4 regions of the Faecalicoccus sp. LCP19S3_E2 genome follow, and region 4 is predicted to be linked to each of the others. Evidence: predicted binding sites of a transcription regulator. Region 4 holds the regulator's gene; each other region holds the start of a gene.
What was found. The regulator HrcA, encoded in region 4, represses chaperone genes, less so after heat shock. The targets are predictions, from matches to a motif close to TTTTAGCACTNNNNNNNNNNNAGTGCTAAAA.

Region 1: ACTQX6_RS02125 (ATP-dependent Clp protease ATP-binding subunit) is a predicted target of HrcA. The motif match lies at 2,583-2,613, and genes of this name have one in related genera.
Region 2: ftsH (ATP-dependent zinc metalloprotease FtsH) is a predicted target of HrcA. The motif match lies at 2,735-2,765, and genes of this name have one in related genera.
Region 3: ACTQX6_RS04985 (co-chaperone GroES) is a predicted target of HrcA. The motif match lies at 1,224-1,254, and genes of this name have one in related genera.

Annotation. Positions count from the first base shown of each region.
Region 1 is NZ_JBQKEP010000002.1:73,271-79,360, reverse strand. Features, by position in the region: gene ACTQX6_RS02125 (ATP-dependent Clp protease ATP-binding subunit) at 1-2,523, opposite strand, end outside; gene ACTQX6_RS02120 (helix-turn-helix domain-containing protein) at 2,860-3,099, opposite strand; gene ACTQX6_RS02115 (sigma-70 family RNA polymerase sigma factor) at 3,104-3,649, opposite strand; gene ACTQX6_RS02110 (arsenate reductase ArsC) at 3,895-4,299, opposite strand; gene ACTQX6_RS02105 (thioredoxin family protein) at 4,329-4,661, opposite strand; gene ACTQX6_RS02100 (permease) at 4,678-5,715, opposite strand; gene ACTQX6_RS02095 (ArsR/SmtB family transcription factor) at 5,769-6,074, opposite strand.
Region 2 is NZ_JBQKEP010000001.1:294,583-300,672, forward strand. Features, by position in the region: gene ACTQX6_RS01515 (prephenate dehydrogenase) at 1-26, shown strand, start outside; gene ACTQX6_RS01520 (TIGR04076 family protein) at 44-355, shown strand; gene bilS (flavodoxin family protein BilS) at 352-861, shown strand; gene ACTQX6_RS01530 (NAD(P)-dependent oxidoreductase) at 858-1,697, shown strand; gene ACTQX6_RS01535 (hypothetical protein) at 1,723-1,974, opposite strand; gene ACTQX6_RS01540 (hypothetical protein) at 2,299-2,544, shown strand; gene ftsH (ATP-dependent zinc metalloprotease FtsH) at 2,806-4,683, shown strand; gene ACTQX6_RS01550 (class I mannose-6-phosphate isomerase) at 4,719-5,666, opposite strand; gene ACTQX6_RS01555 (potassium channel family protein) at 5,796-6,090, opposite strand, start outside.
Region 3 is NZ_JBQKEP010000004.1:49,391-55,480, reverse strand. Features, by position in the region: gene ACTQX6_RS04995 (zinc ribbon domain-containing protein) at 1-348, shown strand, start outside; gene ACTQX6_RS04990 (zinc-ribbon domain-containing protein) at 349-1,044, shown strand; gene ACTQX6_RS04985 (co-chaperone GroES) at 1,267-1,527, shown strand; gene groL (chaperonin GroEL) at 1,539-3,152, shown strand; T-box leader at 3,285-3,535, shown strand; gene ACTQX6_RS04975 (2-isopropylmalate synthase) at 3,589-5,262, shown strand; gene leuC (3-isopropylmalate dehydratase large subunit) at 5,266-6,090, shown strand, end outside.
Region 4 is NZ_JBQKEP010000001.1:102,884-108,973, forward strand. Features, by position in the region: gene dnaJ (molecular chaperone DnaJ) at 1-171, opposite strand, end outside; gene dnaK (molecular chaperone DnaK) at 226-2,031, opposite strand; gene grpE (nucleotide exchange factor GrpE) at 2,046-2,612, opposite strand; gene hrcA (heat-inducible transcriptional repressor HrcA) at 2,590-3,633, opposite strand; gene ACTQX6_RS00600 (polyphenol oxidase family protein) at 3,772-4,560, shown strand; gene ACTQX6_RS00605 (DeoR/GlpR family DNA-binding transcription regulator) at 4,814-5,569, shown strand; gene ACTQX6_RS00610 (cation diffusion facilitator family transporter) at 5,566-6,090, opposite strand, start outside.

The sequences.
Region 1 (6,090 bases), on a different contig from region 4:
ACCATCCACATAGTCAACCGTTAAATCCGATTCTTTAAAAACACCGACTTCAATGATCTTTTTCGCAATGTTGGTTTCAATCTGACGTTGGATATATCGTTTCATAGGTCTTGCTCCATAAACCGGATCGACACCCATCTTGGCAATCTGGGCATAAACCGCATCTTTGACATGAAGATGAATATCTCTCTTTTCCAAACGCTCTTTTAGCTGATCCATAAATTTATGGGCAATCTTGATAAAAGCACTGTCATCTAAGGCATTGAAGACAATGATCTCATCAATACGGTTGATAAACTCCGGTTTAAAGTGACGTTTAACTTCTTCCATATATTTATCATGATTATTTGCCTCAAAGGCATATTGTGAACCTAAGTTGCTGGTGAGGATAATGATCGTATTTTTGAAATCTACGGTCACACCTTTGGAATCCGTAATTCGTCCATCATCCAGGATCTGTAATAAGACATTAAAGACATCTGGATGCGCTTTTTCAATCTCATCAAACAAGACAATACTGTATGGATTTCTTCGTACTGCTTCGGTCAGCTGGCCACCCTCATCATAACCAACATATCCCGGAGGAGCACCGATCAAACGAGCCACACTGTGCTTTTCCATGTATTCAGACATATCGATACGAACGATGTGTCTTTCATCATCAAAAAGCTGTTGAGCCAAAGCTTTGGCAACTTCCGTTTTACCAACACCTGTTGGTCCCAAGAACATAAAGGAACCGATCGGTCTGTTTTCATCCTGAATCTGCGCTTTACTACGTAAGATTGCATCCGTTACAAGCTCCAAAGCCTGATCCTGACCTACGACACGTTTTTCAAGGTTATCTTTTAAGTGCAACAACTTTTCTCGTTCACTTTCAACCAAACGAGTTACTTCTACACCTGTCCATTTAGAAACAACTTTGGCAATCATTTCTTCATCCACAGTTTCCTGAATCAAAGCATCCTCTTTCTGCAGAGTCTGTTGTTTTTTGATACGTGCTTCCAGTTCCGGAATTACTGAATACTGCAAACGAGCGGCTTCTTCATAACGAGCGTCATTTTGTGCCTGTTCTAAATCTAATCGAGCTTTCTCTAGTGCTTGTTTGTCTTCTTTGGCATGGGCCAATACCGCTTTTTCATCTTCCCAGCGTGTGTACATTTCATCTCGCTTACTTTGCAGCTTACCTAACTTTTCTTCGATTTCCTGACGACGTTCGATTGCCTTTTTATCTTCTTCTTTGGCTAATGATGTCTTTTCAATCTGCAACTGTAAGATCTCCCGCTGCAGCTCATCCAATTCCTGCGGCATGCTTTCCATCTCCACTTTTAAGGTTGCACAAGCTTCATCCACTAAATCAATAGCTTTATCCGGCAGGAAACGATCCGTAATATATCGATCGGATAACGTCGCAGCCGCAATCAAGCTTTCATCCAGAATTCGAACACCATGATACGATTCAAAGCGATCCTTTAAACCACGCAAGATACTGATAGTATCTTCAACGCTTGGTTCCTGTACATTGACCCTTTGAAAACGTCTTTCCAAAGCCGCATCTTTTTCAATGTATTTACGATATTCATTAAACGTAGTGGCACCGATACAATGTAACTCCCCACGCGCCAACATAGGCTTCAACAAGTTAGCGGCATCCATGCTGCCTTCCGTTTTACCGGCACCAACCAGATTATGAATCTCATCAATGAATAGGATGATCTGTCCGTTTGATTTTTTGACCTCGTCCAAAATTGCCTTTAAACGCTCTTCAAATTCACCACGATATTTGGCACCGGCAATCAACGATCCCATATCCAACTCGATCAATCGTTTTTCTTTCAACGATTCCGGCACATCCTTTTTCATGATACGCCAGGCAATACCCTCTACAACAGCGGTCTTACCAACACCTGGTTCACCAATCAAAACAGGATTGTTCTTTGTTTTACGTGATAAGATCTGCATCACACGACGAATTTCATCATCACGTCCAATGATTGGATCAATCTTTCCATCCTTGACATCCTGTACCAGATCTCGACCATATTTCTTTAAAGCTTCTACATTTTCTTCCGAATTCGGTGTATCAAATTTCTTGCCGTTTCTTCTTTCCAATTCTGCTTCCTTAACTTGTTCTTCCTTTAAGCCAAATGATTTGACTAATTGTTTTGAAACATAGGAACGATTAAACATCAGGGCAATCCAAAGACTGGCAACACTTAAATACGTTTCATCATGTTGTGCAGCCCATTGACTGGCCTTTTCCATCGACTGTTGTACTTCATTGGAGAAGTTTAAATTAGCGGTTGAGGATTTCGCAATCCGACTGTTTTCCTGCGTAATAATTTGTAATGCTTTATTTTTATCCACCTGCAGTCGATCATATAAGCCATCCAACACATCATCTTTAAAGATGGCTTCCAATACATCAATCGTATCGACACTGGCATGTTGATATGATTTTGCCAGGTTTACCGATTCCATTAAAATCTTCTGCAGACGTTCTGACATTTGTTCAAAGTTTACCATAGAGCAACCCTCCTTTTAGCACTCTCTATCTATCTGTGCTAAGTGTATTATAGCACAATTTTTAGCACTGTAAAGAGTTAAGTGCTAAAAATTTTAGAAAAGAAAACTGATGCTTGCATCAGAATTCTAATATCACTTTTTATAAAGTTATTATGTTAAAGAAATTTTATATCTAATTTTCAATTATCCGCATAAATACTATACATTCAAGTATTTTAAGGTATAGAAAAACACTCATTTTACCACGATTGAATGAGCCTTGATATGACACAAAAAACAACATGGGAGATAGCACAAATATCTGTGTATCTCCCGTTTTTCATTCATGTAATATGATTACTTTACTCTGATTTCAAATTTCAAGATTGCTTTCATCATTTCTGTATGAATTTGACCTTTTAATTCTTCATCAACCTGCATAGTAATTTTACCACTTTCAGAGTGGTAAAACGGACGCAAGCATAATTTACAAATATAAGCGTCATAAAACTTCAAAATCTCTCTTATGGCAGTTTCATTTCCAGCAGACGCTTTACATATTACTTTTAATGTAGGGTAGCCATATTCTTTTTTCATTGTTTCAATTCCTTTCTTTCAATAATGTTTTTAATTTCTTCAATCCGTTACTTCTTCTGCGATAAATAGCAGAACGTGATACATGATATAATTCTGCAATTTCTTGGTCGCTCATGCTTTGAAAATAGCGTAATAGAATTACATCACGCTCTTTGCTTGATAACTTATATAAAGCAACAGCAAGTTTCTCGTTTGATATTTGAATTGTGAAATTCAAGACTTCAAAAGAAATATAATCACAAGAATATTTATCCTCAGTTACACATTCAAGATTTTTCGTATCTGATAGTTCATAGAATAAAACCTCACGCTTGGAACGTCTTGCAAACTGTCTATTTCTGCTTTTTACTGTGCATTTAATAACAGTTATCATCAAAGTATTAAACTGTATTCTTACGATATGCTCGAAAGAAGATGTGTTCATAATCTCACCCCCTTTCTGCATACGCCGAAATATATAAACGGGAATACCGCCTATACCTTTTGGTAATGTAAAAAAGAAAGCAAGAAAAAAGCCCGCACAAAACATATAGTCTGCACGAGCCTTCAAAATTTCCTTATATTCAGATGTTGATAATTGCCATATTAGACTGTTTAATAGTGTGCTTAAAACAATTTATGACAATATTCTTCGTTAATATTTTCATTATTAATTACCCATAATGAACAGGCGAATCCAATTAATGAAATTATTTTTTCACATAAATACCAAGAAAATTGAAACTGTCATTTCTTATTTTGACAATTACCTGTGGAATGTGGGTATTCAAATTTTCATTTAGTTTCTCCTTGAAATCAACGCATTATTTTTATTTTTTCTGTCAATTCAAGTATTTTTGCATGGATTGAATGGATTGTCTTTGAAAATTCATCATCATTTTTCCCTGTAGGGTCATTCAACCCCCAATCCTCTCTATATTTGCATGGTATTGTAGGACAATTCACATTGCACCCCATTGTAATCACAATATCTACCTGTGGTATTTCAGATAACAATTTAGAATATTGTGTTTTCTCCATATCTATCTGATACATTTCTTTCATTAGACGAACTGCATCTTGATTGATTTGTGGCTTTGTTTCCGTGCCTGCGGAATAACTATCAAAAACATTTGAAGAAAGATACTTGCCCAATGCCTCCGCAATTTGACTGCGACAAGAATTATGAACACAGACAAAGGCTACTTTAGGTTTTTTCATAAATGAATTACCAACCTTTCTTTGTTTTATTATTTGCTCAATAATGCTTTTACTTCGTCTACGGTCAATACTTTTCCATAGGATATTACTTCGCCATTAAACACCAATGCAGGTGTAGACATTACTCCATAACTAGCGATTTCTGCAAAATCTGTAATGTGTTCAATCTCATAATCTAATTGAAGGTCTGATATTGCTGTTCTAGTTGCTTTTTCCAATTCCATACATTTTGCACAGCCCGAACCTAATATTTTAATGCCTTGCTCTTCTTTCTTTTTTTCTGCATTTTGCATTGTTTCTGATGTGCAATTTCCACCACAACAACATGATTTTGTTTCTTTTTTCTTTCCAAATAATTTCATTTCTTATTCGCTCCTTTTAAATAAATAATGTACTAAAAATATTAAAGAGATAACCTACAATAATAATGCCAAACGTACAAATGGCAATAAAAAGGGTCAATAGTTTAGGCTTTACTGCCTTTTTCAGCATGATTAAAGACGGCAAACTCAATGTTGTTACAGCCATCATAAATGATAAAATTGTACCTAATTGTGCACCCTTTGAAAGTAATGCTTCTGCTACTGGAATTGTTCCAAAAATATCAGCATACATAGGAACTCCGACAAGAGTGGCTAAAATAACACCAAACGGGTTATTACTGCCCAAGATACTTTCAATCCATGTTTCAGGTATCCAGTTATGGATAAATGCTCCGATACCCACACCAATCAAAATGTATGGAAATACTTTCTTGAATGTTCCTACAACTTGTTCTTTTGCATATTGAACTCTATCCTTTTTGGTTAAAGTAGGAGAACTAATATCGACATTACTTGCATTTTTCACGAAATCTTCCACATATTTTTCCATGTGCATTTTTTCAATTAAAGTACCGCCAATTACAGCGATTATCAAGCCTACAATCACATAAGCAAAAGCAACTTTAGCCCCGAAAATACTCATTAGCAATACAAGACTTCCTAAGTCAACCATAGGCGAAGAAATCAAAAAGGAAAAAGTTACTCCTAACGGTAATCCTGCACTTGTAAAACCTATAAACAACGGGATAGAAGAACACGAGCAAAATGGTGTAACTGTTCCTAACAATGCGGATATGATATTTGCACCGATACCATGAAATCGCCCTAAAATTTTTTTACTTCGTTCGGGTGGAAAATAACTTTGAATATACGATATAAAGAAAATCAGTAAACATAACAAGATTGTGATTTTGATTACATCGTATAAAAAGAATTGAATACTTCCACCTAAACGACTGTTAATGTCTAGCCCTAGCAATGATAGCCCATTACCAATTAAGCCATTCAACCATTTCATACCTAATATTTGGTCTTGAAAAAATAGCCATATTGAATTTACTACTTCCAATAAAGTCCCTCCTTTACATGACATATCAATTTTTTTTGATGTGATAAAGTTTTATAAAAGCCACCTTTCGATGACCTTTATTTGCAACAATGTGATTGATTTTCAGTATTTGGTGTTGTTAATTCTAACAATCGTTTTGACGCATATTCACTTCCTTTTTTACTTAAACTATAATGCGTCCATTTTCCCTCTTGTCTTGCATTAACAATACCAGAGTCGCAAAGTATTTTCATGTGATAAGATAAAGCTGATTGTCCTATGTTCATGTTTTCAATCAGAACACACGCACATTTTTCCCCACTCTTTAAGTAGTCTAAAATAGTAAGCCTTTTTGTATCACAAAGAGCCTTAAAAATTTTTGCGTCTTTAGAAAAATCATTCATTATTATCACTCCTCAC
Region 2 (6,090 bases), 190 kb from region 4:
AACGAAGAAAGCTTTTTAATCGATAAGGTGATACAATATCCTTATGAAAAAGATACGTATCACCGCTTTAAAACAGACGATCTACACCGATCTGATTCAAAAATATGAAAACCCGATTCAACATGCCTGCCCTGTTTCGGAAGGGCAAACATGGGTCGTTTCCAACGCACTTTGTCCATCCGACTTTTGCCAAAGCGCCTGGCAGAACTTATACCCCTATGTTTTTGCCTTAGCACATGGCGCAACGGATTTTTTCGATGGATGGATGAAGGATTCAAGATCGGCTTTGATCAGCTGTAACGATGGATTTCGTCCAGTATCTTTTCTTTTAGAAGTGATGGAGGAAAAATCATGAAAATCTGTATTTATTACGATAGTATAACCGGCAACACAAAAAAGATTGCCGATGCGATTTATGAAACTTGTAAAGACGAGGTTGTATATTGCGGTAAACCACACAAACTACAGGAAGCCGATTTATATTTTATTGGTTCCTGGACGGATAAAGGCAATTGTTCTTCTGTGATACAAAACCTTTTATCTTCTTTAAAGAATAAAAAGATTGCGTATTTTGGCACATGCGGTTTTGGAGGATCATCAGAATACTATGCTTCTTTGTATCAAAGAGCCAAAAGTCAGATTGATGATTCTAACGTCATTTTAGGACATTTCTTTTGTCCCGGAAAAATGCCGGAAGCCATTAAAGATCGTTATGTGAAATTATTACAGGAACATCCGGAGGACAAAAAGCTGCAAGTCAGTTTAAAAAATTTTGAAGAGGTAAAGACTAGGCCCAATACAGAAGATATAAACAAGGCACAAAGTTGGGCCAAAGAAATGATAAAGGAGGCTCTACAATGAAAATTGGATGGATCGGTGCCGGAATCATGGGAAATCCCATGGTGCACCACTTATTGAAGAATGGACACGAGGCTCATGTGTATGCCAGACACCCACAAAAAGTACAAAATCTGGTTGAAGAAGGCGCTGTTTTAGAAGAAAACATTGCTTCTTTGGTGCAGCACAGCGATGTAATTTGTACCATGGTAGGCTTCCCTAGTGATGTAAAAGAAGTGTATGGCACAATTTTCGAACACATTGAACCCGGTAAAATTTGCATCGACTTTACTACATCTTCACCATCTCTGGCTGTTGCGTTAGCACAGCAGGGAAAAGATAAACAAGTAACGGTACTTGATGCACCTGTTACCGGTGGTGATGCCGGCGCCAAGCAGGGAACCTTAACAATTTTGGTCGGCGGTCCAAAAGAAACTTTTGATCAGCTACAGCCTGTTTTCAGCGCATTTGGTAAAGATATCTTTTATTGCGGAGTAGCCGGAGCCGGTCAAAAAGTAAAGATTGCCAACCAAATCATGATTGCCAATACACTGCAGGGTATTTGTGAAGCTATGACCTATTTAAAGAGCCAAGGCTGCGATCCTACTTTGGTCATTCAAAATCTGCAAAATGGAGCTGCCGGTTCCCGTCAGTTAGAACTCTTAGGACCAAAAATGCTTCAAAATAATTTTGATCCCGGCTTCTACATCAAACACTTTGTCAAAGATTTAAGAATTGCTCTGGATCAAAAAGAAGCAAAACTGACCGGCGTAGAAAATGTGATCCAAGAATACATCACTCTGATGGATCAAGGATATCAGGATCTAGGTACGCAAGCTCTGATTAAATATTTTCAGTAAGAACCACTCGCTGGTTCTTTTTTCTTTACCGAGTTCCCCGAAAATAAATCAATAATGTCAACAATGGAACCAAGGCACAGAAAAAAGCTGAATATTTTTCATACCATTTTTGATGATGATAAAAAGACCAGCCAAGCCATCCCACATCTCCAACTAGACAACATATCGCCAATCCGATATGTAACATTGACATATGCGTATTACAAATCCATGTATAGATAAAAAAGATCAAGTTCAATATAAAAAACAATATGTAACGATATACATCCTTCTTCATAGAAATCATCCCCTTATTTGCCCATATACTATATGCGTTTTCTGTGTTTTCAGTACTGTTTAAATGTGTGAAATTATCAAATCTGTCAAACATAAGAATTGTCTTCTCTGGCTTAAAACACGATATAAAAATATTCGTCATTTTTTTAATAGTTTTCCTGATTTATTTCGTATCTAATAGTGAGGCTATTATTGCTAGTATGTGAAATCTGTTTTTACCTGCCTTCTTTTACTGCCTTGTTTTGATAGCTGATAGACAATATGAAATGACGAAGGAAAACAGTCTACAATCAAAGAAGTAATCAAGCAGGAAGAAGGAATCGCCATGGCAGACAAGATCATCAAGTATATGAGCCAGGAATGGATCGATCAGCTCAATGAAGAATTCGAACAGTTGAGTATCAATGACAGTATTCGAATGGAAAATGCACGAATCAAACGGGCAAAAGAGAAAGGCCGTGAAGAAGGACAGAAAGACTTAATAAAGCTATTATCCCAAACAATGACTGCAGAAGAGATTTCTAAAACAACTCAAAAACCATTAGAAGAAATACAAAATATATTGAAATAAACTTATATTGTATTTTTTCAAAATCAATCTCTACTAAAAACTGCCAGGCAGAAATTTAAAAACTGCCTGGCCCTTTTTATACAAATTGAACAAAGATTTTTATGGATAGAACTCTTTTCTATCTATTTTTTACCCTAGTGTCCAACAAAATTTATAGATATCTTCTTTACATTATGTGAAATTATCTTTTCTTTAGCAAACCAATTGACAGAGTGCTAAAAAGATTTATAATGATATCAATTCTTTTAGGAGGATAGACTCATGAACAATCAACCCAAACGATCCTTATATCGTTACTATGCCATTATATTAATTATTATCCTGGCTTTAAATTTTATTGTGATGCCTCTGTTCAATTCCAGTCGTATGGAAACTACAACATATTCTGACTTTTTAGATTCGATTGAAGAAAAAGATGTTGAAAATGTACAGATTGAAGACCAGACGGTATATTACACATTAAAAGGTGAAGACAACAAAACCTATGAAACCGGATTAATGAACGATGATGATCTGGTAAATCGACTGGATGCTTCCGGCGCTAACTTTACACAGGTCATCCCGACACAGATCAATCCGTTTGTCTATTATCTCTTAACTCTATTTTTGCCGATATTTATCTTCTGGTGGTTTGGACGACGTATGTTTAAGAAAATCCAAAGCAAGACTGGAAACGAAAGTATGTCCTTTGGACAGGGAGGTTTTGGTTTTGGAAATTTAGGAAAATCCAATGTAAAAGTCTATGAAGGCAAAAAGACCGGAAAGACATTCCATGATGTAGCCGGTCAGGAAGAAGCCAAAGAAAATTTAAAAGAAATCGTGGATTTCTTAAACAACCCGAAAAAATATAAAGAGATTGGTGCACAGATGCCTAAAGGTGCTTTGTTGGTTGGCCCTCCGGGAACCGGTAAAACTTTATTAGCCAAAGCAGTAGCCGGTGAAGCCGGTGTTCCTTTCTTCTCTATTTCCGGTTCTGAATTTGTAGAAATGTTTGTCGGTCGTGGAGCTGCCAAGGTCCGGGATTTATTTAAACAAGCACGTGAAAAAGCACCTTGTATCGTATTTATTGATGAGATCGATACCATTGGTAAAAAACGAGATGGTGCCGGATTATCCGGAAACGATGAACGAGAGCAGACCCTAAACCAGCTGTTAGCAGAAATGGATGGATTTGACGGATCAAAAGGTGTTGTCTTATTGGCAGCAACTAACCGTCCGGAATCCTTAGACCCGGCTTTGACAAGACCAGGAAGATTCGATCGTCGTATCCCTGTAGAATTACCGGATCTTGCCGGACGAGAGGCTATTCTTAAACTCCATGCACAGGATGTAAAATGCTCTCCGGAAATAGATTTTAACGTAATCGCAAGAGCCAGTGCCGGTGCCAGTGGCGCTGATCTAGCCAATATGGTCAATGAAGCAGCCTTATTAGCCGTACGTGACGGACGAAAGATGGTTGTTCAACGTGACTTGGAAGAAGCTATTGAAATCGTTATAGCCGGTGAACAGAAAAAAGGAACGGCCATTTCCAATAAAGAGCGTATGATCGTATCCTATCATGAAATTGGCCATGCCTTAGTCGCTGCCAAATGTCAAAACAGCGCTCCGGTTCATAAAATCACGATCATCCCAAGAACCAAAGGGGCTTTAGGTTATACCATGCAGGTTGAACAAAACGAACAATACTTAGTATCTAAGGAAGATGCTTATCATCGATTGATGATCTATACTGGTGGTCGATGTGCCGAGGAACTGATCTTTAATTCCATCACAACCGGCGCCAGCAACGATATTGAGCAGGCTACCAAGCTGGCACGAGCCATGATCACACGCTACGGTATGAGTGATAACTTTGGCATGATGGCTTTGGAAACAGTAAACAATGCATACTTAGGTGGCGATACCAGTCTTCAGTGTTCGAATGAAACCGCAACTAAAATCGATGAAGAAGTAGCCACTCTAATCAAAAAAGCCCACGATGAAGCTTATCAAATCTTATTAGACAATAAGATGAAGCTGCATGAACTTGCCAAATATCTTTATGAAAAAGAAACTATCACCGGCGAACAGTTTATGTACATTTTAAATAAACCGGTAGAAATTCCGACTTCTTTAAACAATGCAGAAACTAACGCATAGGCTAAGAGCTTTGAGAACAAACTCAAAGCTCTTTTTTAAACATTTTCATTACGATAAGATGCCAGGAAAAGATCCATCTTTCCTTCAAAATGCATCCATCCCATATCAGCTGGAACCAGTATTGTTTCGCCTTTTCGAATAGGGATATCATTGATTGTCCCCTGCCCTTTTACACAGGTATAGAAGGCAAATCGATCATGAAGAAATTTTCCCTTTTCATCGATCTGTAAGCGAAATAATGTATATAATTCGGGTTCATCCCCATATCGTGTAACTCTACAGCCAAATTCAAAAGAAGACGGAAACATTTGAAATTCAATCCTTTTATCCGGAATATTGACATTCTCAAAAACTTCCTGCGGTTGAATCTCTCTTTTCTTATGTGTACCTGGATCAATACGATCATAATCATACAAGCGCAGTGTCAAATCTGCATTTCGGGATATATTGTATGTGAGCACTCCTTTTCCTATCGCATGCAGCGTACCGGTAGGAATATCGATAAATCCATCTATTGGTGTAGAAAGGTAACGTAACAGTTTTTTCCATTCTTTCTGCTTTGTCCATTCCATAAATTCTTCTTTCGTGTTGGCCCAATGCCCAAATTCGATATATCCATCTTTTGGCGCATCTAAAATGACCCATGCCTCCGGTTTCCCTCGACCTCCGTTATACGCTTTGGCAAATGCATCATCCGGATAGATTTGAATAGAAAGATCTTCCATGGGATCCAAGATGTTGACACGAACCGGCAACTGTTTAGTCTCACATTCAAACCACTCTGGCTTCTGATCATACAATTCCGACAATGTGCAATTCATTTCCGGCACTTCACAATCCGCATGTCCCGGCAATGCCACCACATTATAGACTTCCCCTAAAGGAGCTACATCTGTATCATAGTGAAATTCTTCTTTTAGCCGGATGCCTCCGCCCCACATTCTGGGCTCATAATGTGGCATGATTTTAACGATCTTTTTCATGAGCTTGATTCTCCTGTATTCTCATCTTTATCTCATTTATATCGTATTTATCACATATCGTACATTCCTTTTTTCCTATGATTTTATAAAAAGAAAAGCCGTGACCTTGTACGATCATGGCTTAACCTATTACTTAAATTGTCCTACTACTCTATCGATATCTTTTTGGAGCCCAATCACAACAAGATGCTCATCGTCTTCAATGACATGACCGGCACCTGGAAGCATATCCAGCTTTCCCTCTTTTTTCGTGCTGATGATGCTCAGACTGTACTGACGTCGAATATCAACTTCACCGACTGTTCTTCCTACCCATTTCGGTAATGGTGGAATTTCATAGATGGAGTATCCTTGTGAAAGCTCTACATAATCAAAGACATTGTTCATACTGCAGCGAACCGCCATTTTCTCCGCAATATCCCGG
Region 3 (6,090 bases), on a different contig from region 4:
TGTTTAATTTTTGCGTTGCTTTCTTTGTTCTTACCTTATGTAGGAACAAATTTATTAGCTAGCACATTCTCTATTACCTTGATCACTGGGCCTGATGGTATTATGGCTTTGTTTATAATTATCATATCTTTGATTTTGGCTATATTTCATAAACCTTTAGTGAGTATGATTGGATGTATCTTATCGACTTTAATTCCAATTATTGAAATTACTGTAAATATGCAGGAAGAATATGGAGTCATGCTTTCTTTCTATTTTGGATTTTATTTACTGCTATTTGTATCCATTGTTGGATGCATATCGTTTTTACTAGCCTATTTAGAACAACGAAAGATGAGGAAATCATAAATGTATTGTCCGGAATGTGGTCATTTGAATACTGATGAGGACCAATTTTGTGAAGAGTGTGGATGTCCACTAAAAGAGGATGTTCAGCCTAATGAAGAAAATTTACTTGCAGATCATCTGAGTTTTGAAAATAATCAGAAATTACATCCTGACTCATCACCGCATCAAACCAAAAACTTAATTATTGCATTGGTTAGTGTTGTTGCGATAATTGGAATAGCTGTTGGGGGCTATTTCTTTTACCAGCATCAACAGTCGCAACGAGATTTACAAGAACAAAAGGAAGAGTTGAAAGAAGCTAAAAAAGAGGCAGATGAAGCCAAGGAAGATGCGGATAAAGCTAAAGAAGATGCGAAGAAAGCGACTGAAGAGAAAAAAGAAGCAGAAGAAAAGGTACAGGATGCTCTAGAAAAGCAAGAAAAATCTAATTCATCATCTAATCAATTACCAATTAATCAAATTCCGGGAGATAATTTTGCCGGATATGATTTAGGACAATACATTCTTCAATATAATATGGTTACACGTGTATCCCCTGATTATAATGCAGCTGAAGTAGGAAAATTGGTAAAAGGTGTTCCGATCAATGTAGTGGATATAGTTCCAGGTTCCAATGGAAGTCTTTGGGGAAAACTAACACATGGAAATTGGATATGCTTAAAAGATAACAATTACACATATGTGATTAGAAACTAGTATATTTTCAAAAGTAGATATCAGCGAATATCTTTAGTTTAGTGCGTAGAGTTTTGATTCATATTTTAGAAATATGGCTATTTCGTTTATGAAACGGATAGCCATTTTCTTTTTTTGTAAAAAGTTTTTAAAATTCTTTAGCAAACCTATTGCACAAGTGCTAAAAGTGTGTATAATATACTTAGCACATAGATAAAGGGAGTGCTAAAGGAGGGATTAAGCATGTTGAAACCTTTACATGACTATGTATTACTGGAAAAAGAAAAAGTAGAAAAAACAACAAGTTCAGGAATTATCCTGACAAGTGGTAAAGAAAAATCAAAGTTGGCGGTTGTAAAAGCTATCGGTACTGGAGTAGAGAAGCCGGAATATAAAGTCGGTGATCGTGTATTGTATCGTGAATATGTTGGTACAAATATGAAAGTAGACGATGAAGAATTTATCGTAATCAAAGATGAAGATATCATCGCTTGTGAAGGATAGGGGGAAAGAACATGGCTAAGGAAGTACGTTTTTCTAAAGATGCCCGTGAGGCAATGTTAAAGGGTGTTAATACACTGGCAAATGCTGTTCGTGTTACATTAGGTCCAAAAGGTCGCAATGTAGTATTGGAAAAAGAATATGGTTCACCACTAATTACAAATGATGGTGTAAGTATTGCCAAAGAAATTGAATTGGAAGACAAATTTGAAAATATGGGTGCCAAACTGGTTTATGAAGTAGCTAATAAAACCAATGATACAGCTGGTGATGGTACAACAACAGCTACGATTTTGGCACAGAGTATGATTGAAAATGGTTTGAAATTAGTTGATCGTGGAGCTAACCCTGTTTTGATGCGTGAAGGTATTGAAAAAGCCGCAAAAGAAATTGCCGCTTATATCTTAGATCATGCCAAGAAAGTAGAAAGCACACATGATATTCAAAACGTAGCTGCGATTTCTTCAGGAAGTGAAGAAATTGGTAAGTTAATTGCCAACGCAATGGATAAAGTAGGACGTGACGGTGTGATTTCTACAGATGATTCCAATGGATTTGAAGATGAATTGGAAATCAGTGAAGGTATGCAGTATGATAAGGGATATGTTTCTCCATACATGGTTTCTGATCGTGAAAAGATGGAATGTACAATGGAAAATCCATATGTCATGGTAACTGATCAGAAAATCACAAACATTCAGGAAATCTTGCCGGTATTGGAACAGATCGTTCAAAGCAATCGTGCTTTATTGATCATTGCCGATGATTATGAAAATGAAGTGACTTCCACATTGGCATTGAATAAATTGCGTGGAACTTTCAATGTCGTTGCGACAAAAGCACCTGGATTTGGTGATAACCAGAAAGAAATGCTGCAGGATATCGCAACATTGACAGGTGCTACATTCTACTCAAAAGATTTGCAGATGGAATTAAAAGAACTGCAGTTATCTGATTTAGGTACAGTTAAAAAACTGGTTGTGACAAAAGATAACACAACAATGATCGGTGGTGCCGGAGATAAAGATGCCGTAGAAGCTCGTGTACATGAAATTGAAGCACAGATTGAAAATATAAAGAGTGATTATGATAAGAAACGTTTACAGGAACGTTTAGGTAAATTGTCAAATGGTGTTGCCGTAATCAAAGTTGGGGCCATGACTGAAAGTGAATTGAAAGAAAAGAAACTTCGTATTGAAGATGCTTTGAACTCTACACGTGCTGCTGTTGAAGAAGGTATTGTTGTCGGTGGTGGAGCTGCCTTAGTTTCTGCCTACTCGGCTTTAAAGGATAAAGTAAAGAGTGATGTAGTCGATGTACAAAAAGGTATCAAGGTCGTATTTGATGCATTGTTGGCTCCAATTGCTCAGATTGCCGATAATGCCGGATACAATGCCGAGGATATTGTTTCTGAACAATTAAAGGCAACTGGAAATCAAGGATTTGATGCCAAGAACGGTGAATGGGTTGATATGATTGAAACTGGTATCATTGATCCATGTAAGGTAACACGTAATGCGTTATTGAATGCCGCCAGCATTTCCGCACTGTTTATCACAACAGAAGCCGGAGTTGCCAAAATTCCGGAACCGGAAAAAGAAATGCCAATGCCTCAGGGAATGTATTAATAGGTGATAAAGGATGGAGAACCCATCCTTTTTTTATTGGGAATGTCTTTGAAAATTTACATTCCTTAATGTAAAAAGTTACATTTTGGTGTTGAAATCTTTGAATACTCTTGATATACTTCAACTAAGTTAAAAAACGCGATGACAGGGAGCTGTCAAAAAATGATGTTTTTAAGAGAGCGATTGGCTGGTGAAAAATCGTAAAGATCTTTTTGACACACTCACCCTTGAGCTGCTTTACTGAAACAAGTAAGTAAAGACGGAAACTCACCGTTATCAGGAGAAAACAATTCGCATTAGCTGATTGTAATGAGTGGTTACTAGTTTGTGACAATGAGAGTGGTACCGCGGGAAACTATGGTGTTATAGTCCTCGTCTCTCAAGGCATAAGTCCTTGAGGATGAGGACTTTTTATTGGTTAAAGGAGATTGAAAACATGATGGATGCAAGTAAGTATGCCCCAGGTTATTATCCGCCAAAGGAAAATGAATATCGCTGGGTCAAAAAGGATCACATTGAAAAGGCACCGGCCTGGTGTTCAGTTGATCTAAGAGATGGAAACCAGGCATTGATTGTACCGATGTCTTTGGAAGAAAAACTTGAGTTTTATCAGATGTTACTGGAAATCGGGTTTAAGGAAATCGAAGTAGGCTTTCCGGCTGCCAGTCAAACGGAGTATGAATTCTTGCGAACGATCATTGAAAGAAATATGATTCCGGAAGATGTAACAGTACAAGTATTGACACAGTGTCGTGATCATATTATTCGAAAGACATTTGAAGCAGTCAAAGGGGCACCTCGTGCTGTGATTCACTTCTATAATTCAACGAGTGTGGCACAAAGAGAACAAGTTTTCCAAAAATCAAAAGAAGAGATCAAACAAATTGCCGTAGAAGGTGCTAAGTTAGTCAAGAAGTTATCCGAAGAATATGAAGGAAATTTCCTGTTTGAGTATTCTCCGGAATCTTTTACAGGAACTGAACCAGATTATGCTTTGGAAGTTTGTAACGCGGTTTTGGATGTGATGCAGCCAACAGTGGATCGACCGATGATCATCAATTTACCGGTAACAGTGGAAATGAGCTTGCCGCATGTGTATGCCAATCAGATCGAATATTGTTCGGATCGTTTGAAATATCGTGATGCGGTTATCTTATCGACACATCCGCATAACGATCGAGGAACTGGTGTAGCAGATACCGAGCTGGCTTTGTTGGCCGGGGCGCAGCGCGTAGAATGTTGTTTGTTTGGAAATGGAGAACGTACCGGAAATGTGGACGCGATCACATTAGCCATGAACATGTATTCGCATGGAGTCGATCCCAAACTGGATTTCTCCAATATGCCGCATATTTGTGAAGTATATGAGCGCGTCACAAGAATGAAAGTCAACGATCGTCAGCCTTATGCCGGCAGTCTTGTATTTGCGGCTTTTTCTGGATCACATCAGGATGCTATTGCCAAAGGCATGCACTATCGAAAAGTTCATCATCAACATCAATGGAACTGTCCGTATTTGCCAATCGATCCAACGGATGTAGGACGTACATATGATGCGGATGTGATTCGTGTAAATTCACAAAGTGGAAAAGGTGGAATCGGGTATATTCTGGAAGAAAGTCACGGATTCCATTTGCCGCCTAAGATGCGTGAAGATTTCGGATACGTCGTTAAAGATATCAGTGATAAAAATCACAAGGAGTTAAAACCGGAGGAAATTTATCAAGTCTTCAATGAGACATATTGTAACAAGATGATGCCGCTACACATCGTAGAAGCACATTATATTCAACAAAAGGGAAATAACATTACCGCCATGTTGAGTATTGAAAAAGATGGACAGATGCATGAATGCAGTGCCAAGGGAAATGGTCGTTTAGATGCCGTCAGCAATGCCATCAAACTGGAAATGGGTTACAGCTATGCCTTAGAAACCTATACCGAGCATTCGTTGGAAGATATGGGCAGTGGCTCACAAGCTGTCAGCTATATCGGTTTGAAGTGGAAAAATGGTTCTACCAGCTGGGGTGCCGGTTTGGATACCGATATTATTCGTTCCGGTATCAAGGCACTAGTTTCGGCTATCAACAATAAGCCGCAGGAGGATTAAACTATGGCAATGACAATGACACAAAAGATTCTGGCAGCCCATGCCGGATTAGAGGAAGTAACAGCCGGCCACTTGATCATGGCTGATTTGGATGGTGTGTTGGGAAATGATATCACAACGCCGGTAGCCATTCAGGAATTTGAAAAGGCTGGATTTGATAGCGTATATGATAAAGAAAAGATCAATGTCGTATTGGATCACTTTGTTCCTAATAAAGATATCAAAGCGGCTAAACAGTCAAAGACTTGTCGTGATTTCTGTCATAAACATTCCATCAAGAATTTCTTTGATGTGGGAAAGATGGGAATTGAACATGCTCTTTTACCGGAGCAGGGGATCGTAACGGCCGGGGATTGTATTATCGGTGCCGATTCTCATACATGTACGTATGGAGCTTTGGGTGCCTTTAGTACCGGTGTTGGCTCGACGGACATGGCAGCGGGTATGGCTACCGGAAAAGCCTGGTTTAAAGTACCGGAAGCCATTCAGGTCGTTTTAAAAGGTAAATTATCTCCTTTTGTTTCCGGAAAAGATGTGATCTTACACTTGATTGGCTTGATCGGTGTGGATGGCGCTTTGTATCGTTCTTTAGAATTCTGTGGGGAAGGTGTTTCTTCTTTAAGCATGGATGATCGCTTGTGTATTTGTAATATGGCGATTGAAGCTGGTGCCAAAAACGGCATTTTCCCGGTGGATGATATCACCATACAATATATGGAAGGGCGATCACAAAGACCATGGAAGGTGTATGAAGCGGATGATGATGCTTCGTATATCAAAATGATTGAAATTGATCTTTCTTCTTTGGAACCGACTGTTTCCTATCCG
Region 4 (6,090 bases):
AAGGACCTCGTAGGCTTCATTGATCTCTTTAAATTTATCTTCAGCCCCTGGATCCTTATTTACATCCGGGTGATACTTCATGGCCAACTTTCGGTAGGCTTTCTTGATCTGATCCTCTGTGGCATCTTTGGCAACGCCCAGTACTTCATAATAGTCTCTTTTTTCAGCCATGATTTCCCTCCTTATCTCATGATAAAGTTCTAGCAACAGCTAGAACTTTAAAAATTAGTGTTTTTCGGTAAATTCACCATCGACAACATCATCATTAGTATGCGTTGTGTTGTCTTGTCCGCCCTGGTTAGCCTGCTGCTGATACATCTGCTGACCAGCCATCTGTGCGGCCTTTTCCAAAGCTTCTAATTTATTGCGGACATCTTCCATATTATTCTCATCCAGAGATTTCTGCAAGTCATCACGCAATTTTTTCGTTTCTTCTGCCTGTTTGGCATCAATTTTGTCTTTGCCATCCTCTAACATCGCATCGATCTGTGCAATGAATCCTTCGGCACGGTTACGTAAATCGATTTCATCTTTACGTTTTTCATCTTCGGCCTTATGTTCTTCGGCTTCACGAACCATACGATCGATTTCATCATCACTTAATCCGCTGGAGTTCTGGATCGTGATAGACTGTTCTTTTCCGGTTCCCTTATCTTTAGCGCTGACATGAACGATACCGTTGGCATCGATATCAAAGGTAACTTCAATTTGAGGGACACCACGACGAGCCGGTGCGATACCTGTCAACTGGAAGTTTCCTAATTCTTTGTTATCGGCAGCCATTGGACGTTCACCCTGCAATACCTTGATATCTACAGCCGGCTGGTTATCTGCAGCTGTTGAGAAGATCTGCGATTTACTTGTTGGGATCGTTGTATTACGTGGAATCAATACAGTCATAACACCACCCATAGTTTCGATACCTAATGACAATGGTGTAACATCCAGCAACAATACGTCTTTTACATCACCAGAGATAACACCACCCTGAATGGCAGCACCCATGGCAACGGCTTCATCCGGGTTAACAGAATGGTTAGGATCTTTACCTAATGCCTTGCGTACAGCTTCCTGTACAGCCGGGATACGAGTGGATCCACCAACCAACAATACCTGGTCGATATCACTCTTAGACAATTTGGCATCACGCAATGCGTTTTCAATCGGAATCATTGTACGATCTACCAAAGATTTTGTCATTTCATCAAATTTAGCACGTGTTAATGTAGCTTCAAAGTGCAATGGACCACTGGCTCCGGCAGAGATAAATGGCAAGCTGATCTGTGTCTGCATAACACCACTTAAATCTTTCTTTGCCTTTTCAGCAGCTTCTTTTAAACGCTGTAAAGCCATTGTATCTTGTTTCAAATCAATTCCGTTTTCTTTCTTGAAAGTATCAGCCATCCAATCAACCAATACGTTATCGAAGTCATCTCCACCTAAGTGGGTATCACCGTTTGTTGATAATACTTCAAAAGTACCGTCAGCCAAATCCAGGATACTAACATCGAATGTTCCTCCACCTAAGTCGTAGATCAAAACTTTCTGTTCTTTATCTGTCTTATCAATCCCATAAGCCAAAGCAGCCGCTGTTGGTTCGTTGATAATACGTTCTACTTCCAATCCGGCGATCTTTCCGGCATCTTTAGTAGCCTGACGCTGAGCATCGTTGAAGTAAGCCGGTACAGTGATAACTGCTTTTGTGACAGGTTCTCCTAAATAATCTTCTGCATAAGATTTCAAATACTGCAGGATCATCGCACTGATTTCCTGTGGTGTGTATTGTTTTCCTTCGGCCTCTACTTTCTGGTTTGTACCCATCAAACGTTTAATGGATGAAATCGTATTTTTGTTGGTAACTGCCTGACGTTTAGCGGCATCACCGATAATACGTTCTCCGTTTTTAAATGCTACAACACTTGGTGTTGTACGATTTCCTTCCGGGTTAGGGATTACTTTTGAATCCTTACCTTCCATGACAGCCACACAGCTGTTTGTTGTACCTAAGTCAATACCAATAATTTTTGCCATAGTCGATTCCTCCTTTACTCACTTACCTTCACTAAGGCAGGTCTTAATATACGATCCTTTAACATATAACCTTTCTGCATCACTTCGATGACCATTCCCGGCTCTACACCTTCCTTGGCTTCCTGCATCAAAGCCTGCATCGTATTGTGATCAAAAGGTTGTCCCATTGCTTCAATTTCTTTGATTCCCTCATTTGTCAGCACATTGACTAACTGCTGATGAATCATTTCGAATCCTTTGACATAATTTAAAACTTCTTCATTTTCACTTTGAACCATCAAAGCTCTTTCCATACCATCCAAGATCGGAAGAAGTTCCAGTCCGGCCTGCTGGAAACGATATTTCTTTGTCATATCCGCTTCATTCTGCAGACGCTTTTTCATATTTTCTGTATCGGCATAGGCACGAGCTACATCGTTTTTAGCCTTTGCCAATTCTTCTTTCAAATTTTCGATCTCTGCTTCTAAAGGATTGACTTCTTCGACATTCGCTTCCTTGTCCGCATCATTCTGTTCTTTGATTTCCGGCTGTTCTTCCATCTTTTTTTCTTCTTTTTTCTCATTCTTTTTGCTCATCGTCATTTCCGCCTCCTTTTTGTGCAAAGACATCTTCAATCACGCTGGACATGTAATCCATCAGGGCAACCACTTTGGAATACTGCATTCGATTTGGCCCTACGACCATCAACTGCCCTTCCTCATCGTTGTTGTAATGAAATTTTGTCGTAACGACCGAACAATCTCCAATCTGCAGCAACTCATTTCGCTGATCAATCTGAATCGCCACATTATCTTCTTGATCGGTCCACTGATGAAATAAGCTGGAGCTTTCCAATACAGCCATCAGCTCTTTCAGCTTATTTAAATCGCTGAATTCCGGTTGATACAACATATTGCTTCTTCCGGAAACCTTGACCTTTTCTGTGGCAAAACGCATAAATGCTGTCACAAAGGCTTCAAACAGCACTTCGTGACGAACAACCTTGGCTGCCATCAAAGGCTCGATTTCTTTCATCTTGTCAACGACTTCACTGATAGGTGTTCCTACCAGCTGATCATTCAACAAATCCGTACATGTCTTAATATCCTGTACCGATACTTCCGTACCAAAATCAAAGACTTTATTCTCTGTATGGCCCTGATCGGTCACGATAATGCCTACTGCACTTTTTTCACTGATCGGAATCAGTTGTACATGCTGAAGCTTTTGTGAACGACTGTCCGGCCCTAAGACAATGCTCGTTAGATTGGTCATGTGACTTAAGATATCACAACTTTTTTCTACGACTTCATCCAATGAATAATGTCTTTCGGAAAATACCTGCTGCAAAGAATGTTTCACATTGGCATCCAGGTTGGTTTCCATCAGATTTTCTACATAGTACCGATATCCTTTTTGACTGGGAACACGACCGCTGGATGTATGTGTTTTTTCCAACAGGCCCACTTTTTCAAGGGCTGCCATCTCGTTACGAATCGTAGCTGATGATACCGGAAAATCCAACAGCTGCATCAAAGTCTTTGAGCCGACCGGTTCTGCACATCGTGTAAATTCATCGACGATCGTTTTAAAGATGATTTTTTGACGTTGTGTCAGTCCCATATCCAAGCCCCTTTCTAGCACTCTTGTTCTCTGTCTGCTAACAGTATATCATATTCTTTAGCAAACGCAAGGATTTAGTGCTAAAAATTCAAGAAATTTTAAATGATTTTTCTCGTTTTGGTTTGCTACAATAGAAATATGAAACAAATAGAGTTTATAAACACAACCGTTTACGGTGCTGTAACACTAAAAGATGCGACCCGTCCCGATCAAAACAACATGGCTTTGCACGTATGTAATGATGAACAAGGTGTATTATCCAATCGAAAAGAGTTGGAAAAGATCACAATTCCGCTAGAAAACTGGGCTTTGCCATGGCAAAAACATACCGATCATTTTTATCATGTTACATCAAAAGATAAAGGAAAGGGGGCCTTTGATAAATATACCAGCATCATGGATGTCGATGCCCTTTATACAACCGAGCCAAATGTATTGATCGGTGTCTTTACCGCCGATTGTGTTGGTATCTTATTGGTCGATGAAACAACGCCTTGTCTTTGTGTGATCCACTCCGGATGGAAAGGTACCGTACAACAAATCACCGCAAAAACCATAGATCACCTCATTCAAAATCAGCTTATCCATCCCAAAACTACACAGGCTTTTTTTAGTCCCAGCCTGCAGTTTGATTCGTTGGAAGTAGGTATGGAAGTCATAGAACAGATACAGAAGCTGCCTATAGATACTTCTTCATATATTCGCAGGTTATCCAACGAAAAAGCTTTATTAGACAATCAGGGAATCAATGCCCAGATGTTGATCAATGCCGGTATCGCAAAAGAAAACATTCATCTATCTTCCATCGATACGCTAACCGATATAGACAATGGATTCAGTTATCGCAGAAACAATTGTTTAAAGGAATTTCCTAAATGCGGTGAACATTTCACCTATGGCTATATAAAAGAAAAAACCTCGCATTGAGGTTTTTACGCCTTTTCAGGCAAAGGATGAATAATTTGTATCCGTATTAGGAGGATACAGATATGATTAGTGGTCCTCATGGACAAGCTCATTGTAGCTAAAACCCATAAAAAAACAATTTATCCTTGTTATTTCGATGAAACAAAATATTTAAAATCGTTTTTCAAAAAGTTTTTAAATATCAAATCTTCTGAACAAAAATTTTCTATTCTTTCAATCTTTCGCTATAATACATTTGAAAAGAGGAATGGATATGTCCAGAAAAAAAGAACTTCGTCAATCAAAGATTCGTCAGATTTTATTAGAAGAAAGCCGAGTACGCGTAATCGATCTTGCCAAAAGATTGGGAGTCACACCGGAAACCTTACGTAATGATATCAGTGAAATGGAAGCACAATCTTTACTGATTCGTGAACACGGCTATGCCCGTATTCAAAATCCGATGCAGGAAACCCCATTATTATTTCGAAATCAGGAAAATGCAGAAGCCAAAAAACGAGTCGGCATCCGTGCTTTAAACGAGATCCAGGATGGTTCGGTTGTCTTTTTAGATTCCGGAAGTACCGTTCTGCTGGGAATTCCTGCTTTGCAGGGTAAAAAAAGCTTGACCATCGTAACGAATTCTTTACCGTCAGCCCAACAATGCGCTGCCTTTAATTTCGATATTCTCTTTACCGGCGGTATGATTTATAATGCCGGATTACGCGCCTACGGAACCTTTGCCATTGAAATCATCGATCATGTACATATTGATCTTGCGATCATGGGAACTGACGGCTTTAAAGACTGTGAAGGCTTTACTTCCACCAACATCAATGAACTGGGATTTAAACGACATGTCATGAATCAAACTGAAAAGTTGATCATGGTCACAGACAGCTCCAAGTTTCATGACAAAGCCCCTTTCACATTTTGTAAATTCCGCGAATTTGATATGCTTGTGACCAACGAGATTTCACAGGATGATTTAAACCTTGTCAAAGATATAAAAAAGATCATCCAGGTCTAAGCCATAGGATGATCAATTGTTAATACAAGATATACTTTTTTATCCGATTTGATATGTGCCAATAAATTCTCTTCAATTTGAGAAGGCGTCATTGTTTCATCATACGGAATGACCAGATCAAAGACCAGATTTACGTGTGTTGGACCGGATACGATTCGAAAATCATGAAAATTCCAGGAAACACCCAAAGCTTGTATCGCATCGGCGACAAGCTTTTTATAACGCTCAGTCAACGGATCATTGACTTTGACAGGATCCATATGTAGAACCAGTTCAATACCCATCTCTTTTTTGATTTCTCTTTCAATATTGTCAATGGCATCATGCACTTTAAAAATATTATCCGAAGCATCGACTTCCACATGTGCACTGGCAAACAAACGATTAGGTCCATAATTATGAATCATCAAATCATGAACGCCTAATACTTCCGGGCTCTTTAAGATAAAGCGATCTATTTTATTCACCAAGTTCGGGTCTGGCGCTTCTCCCAATAGCACATTTAAAACTTCACGAATCAA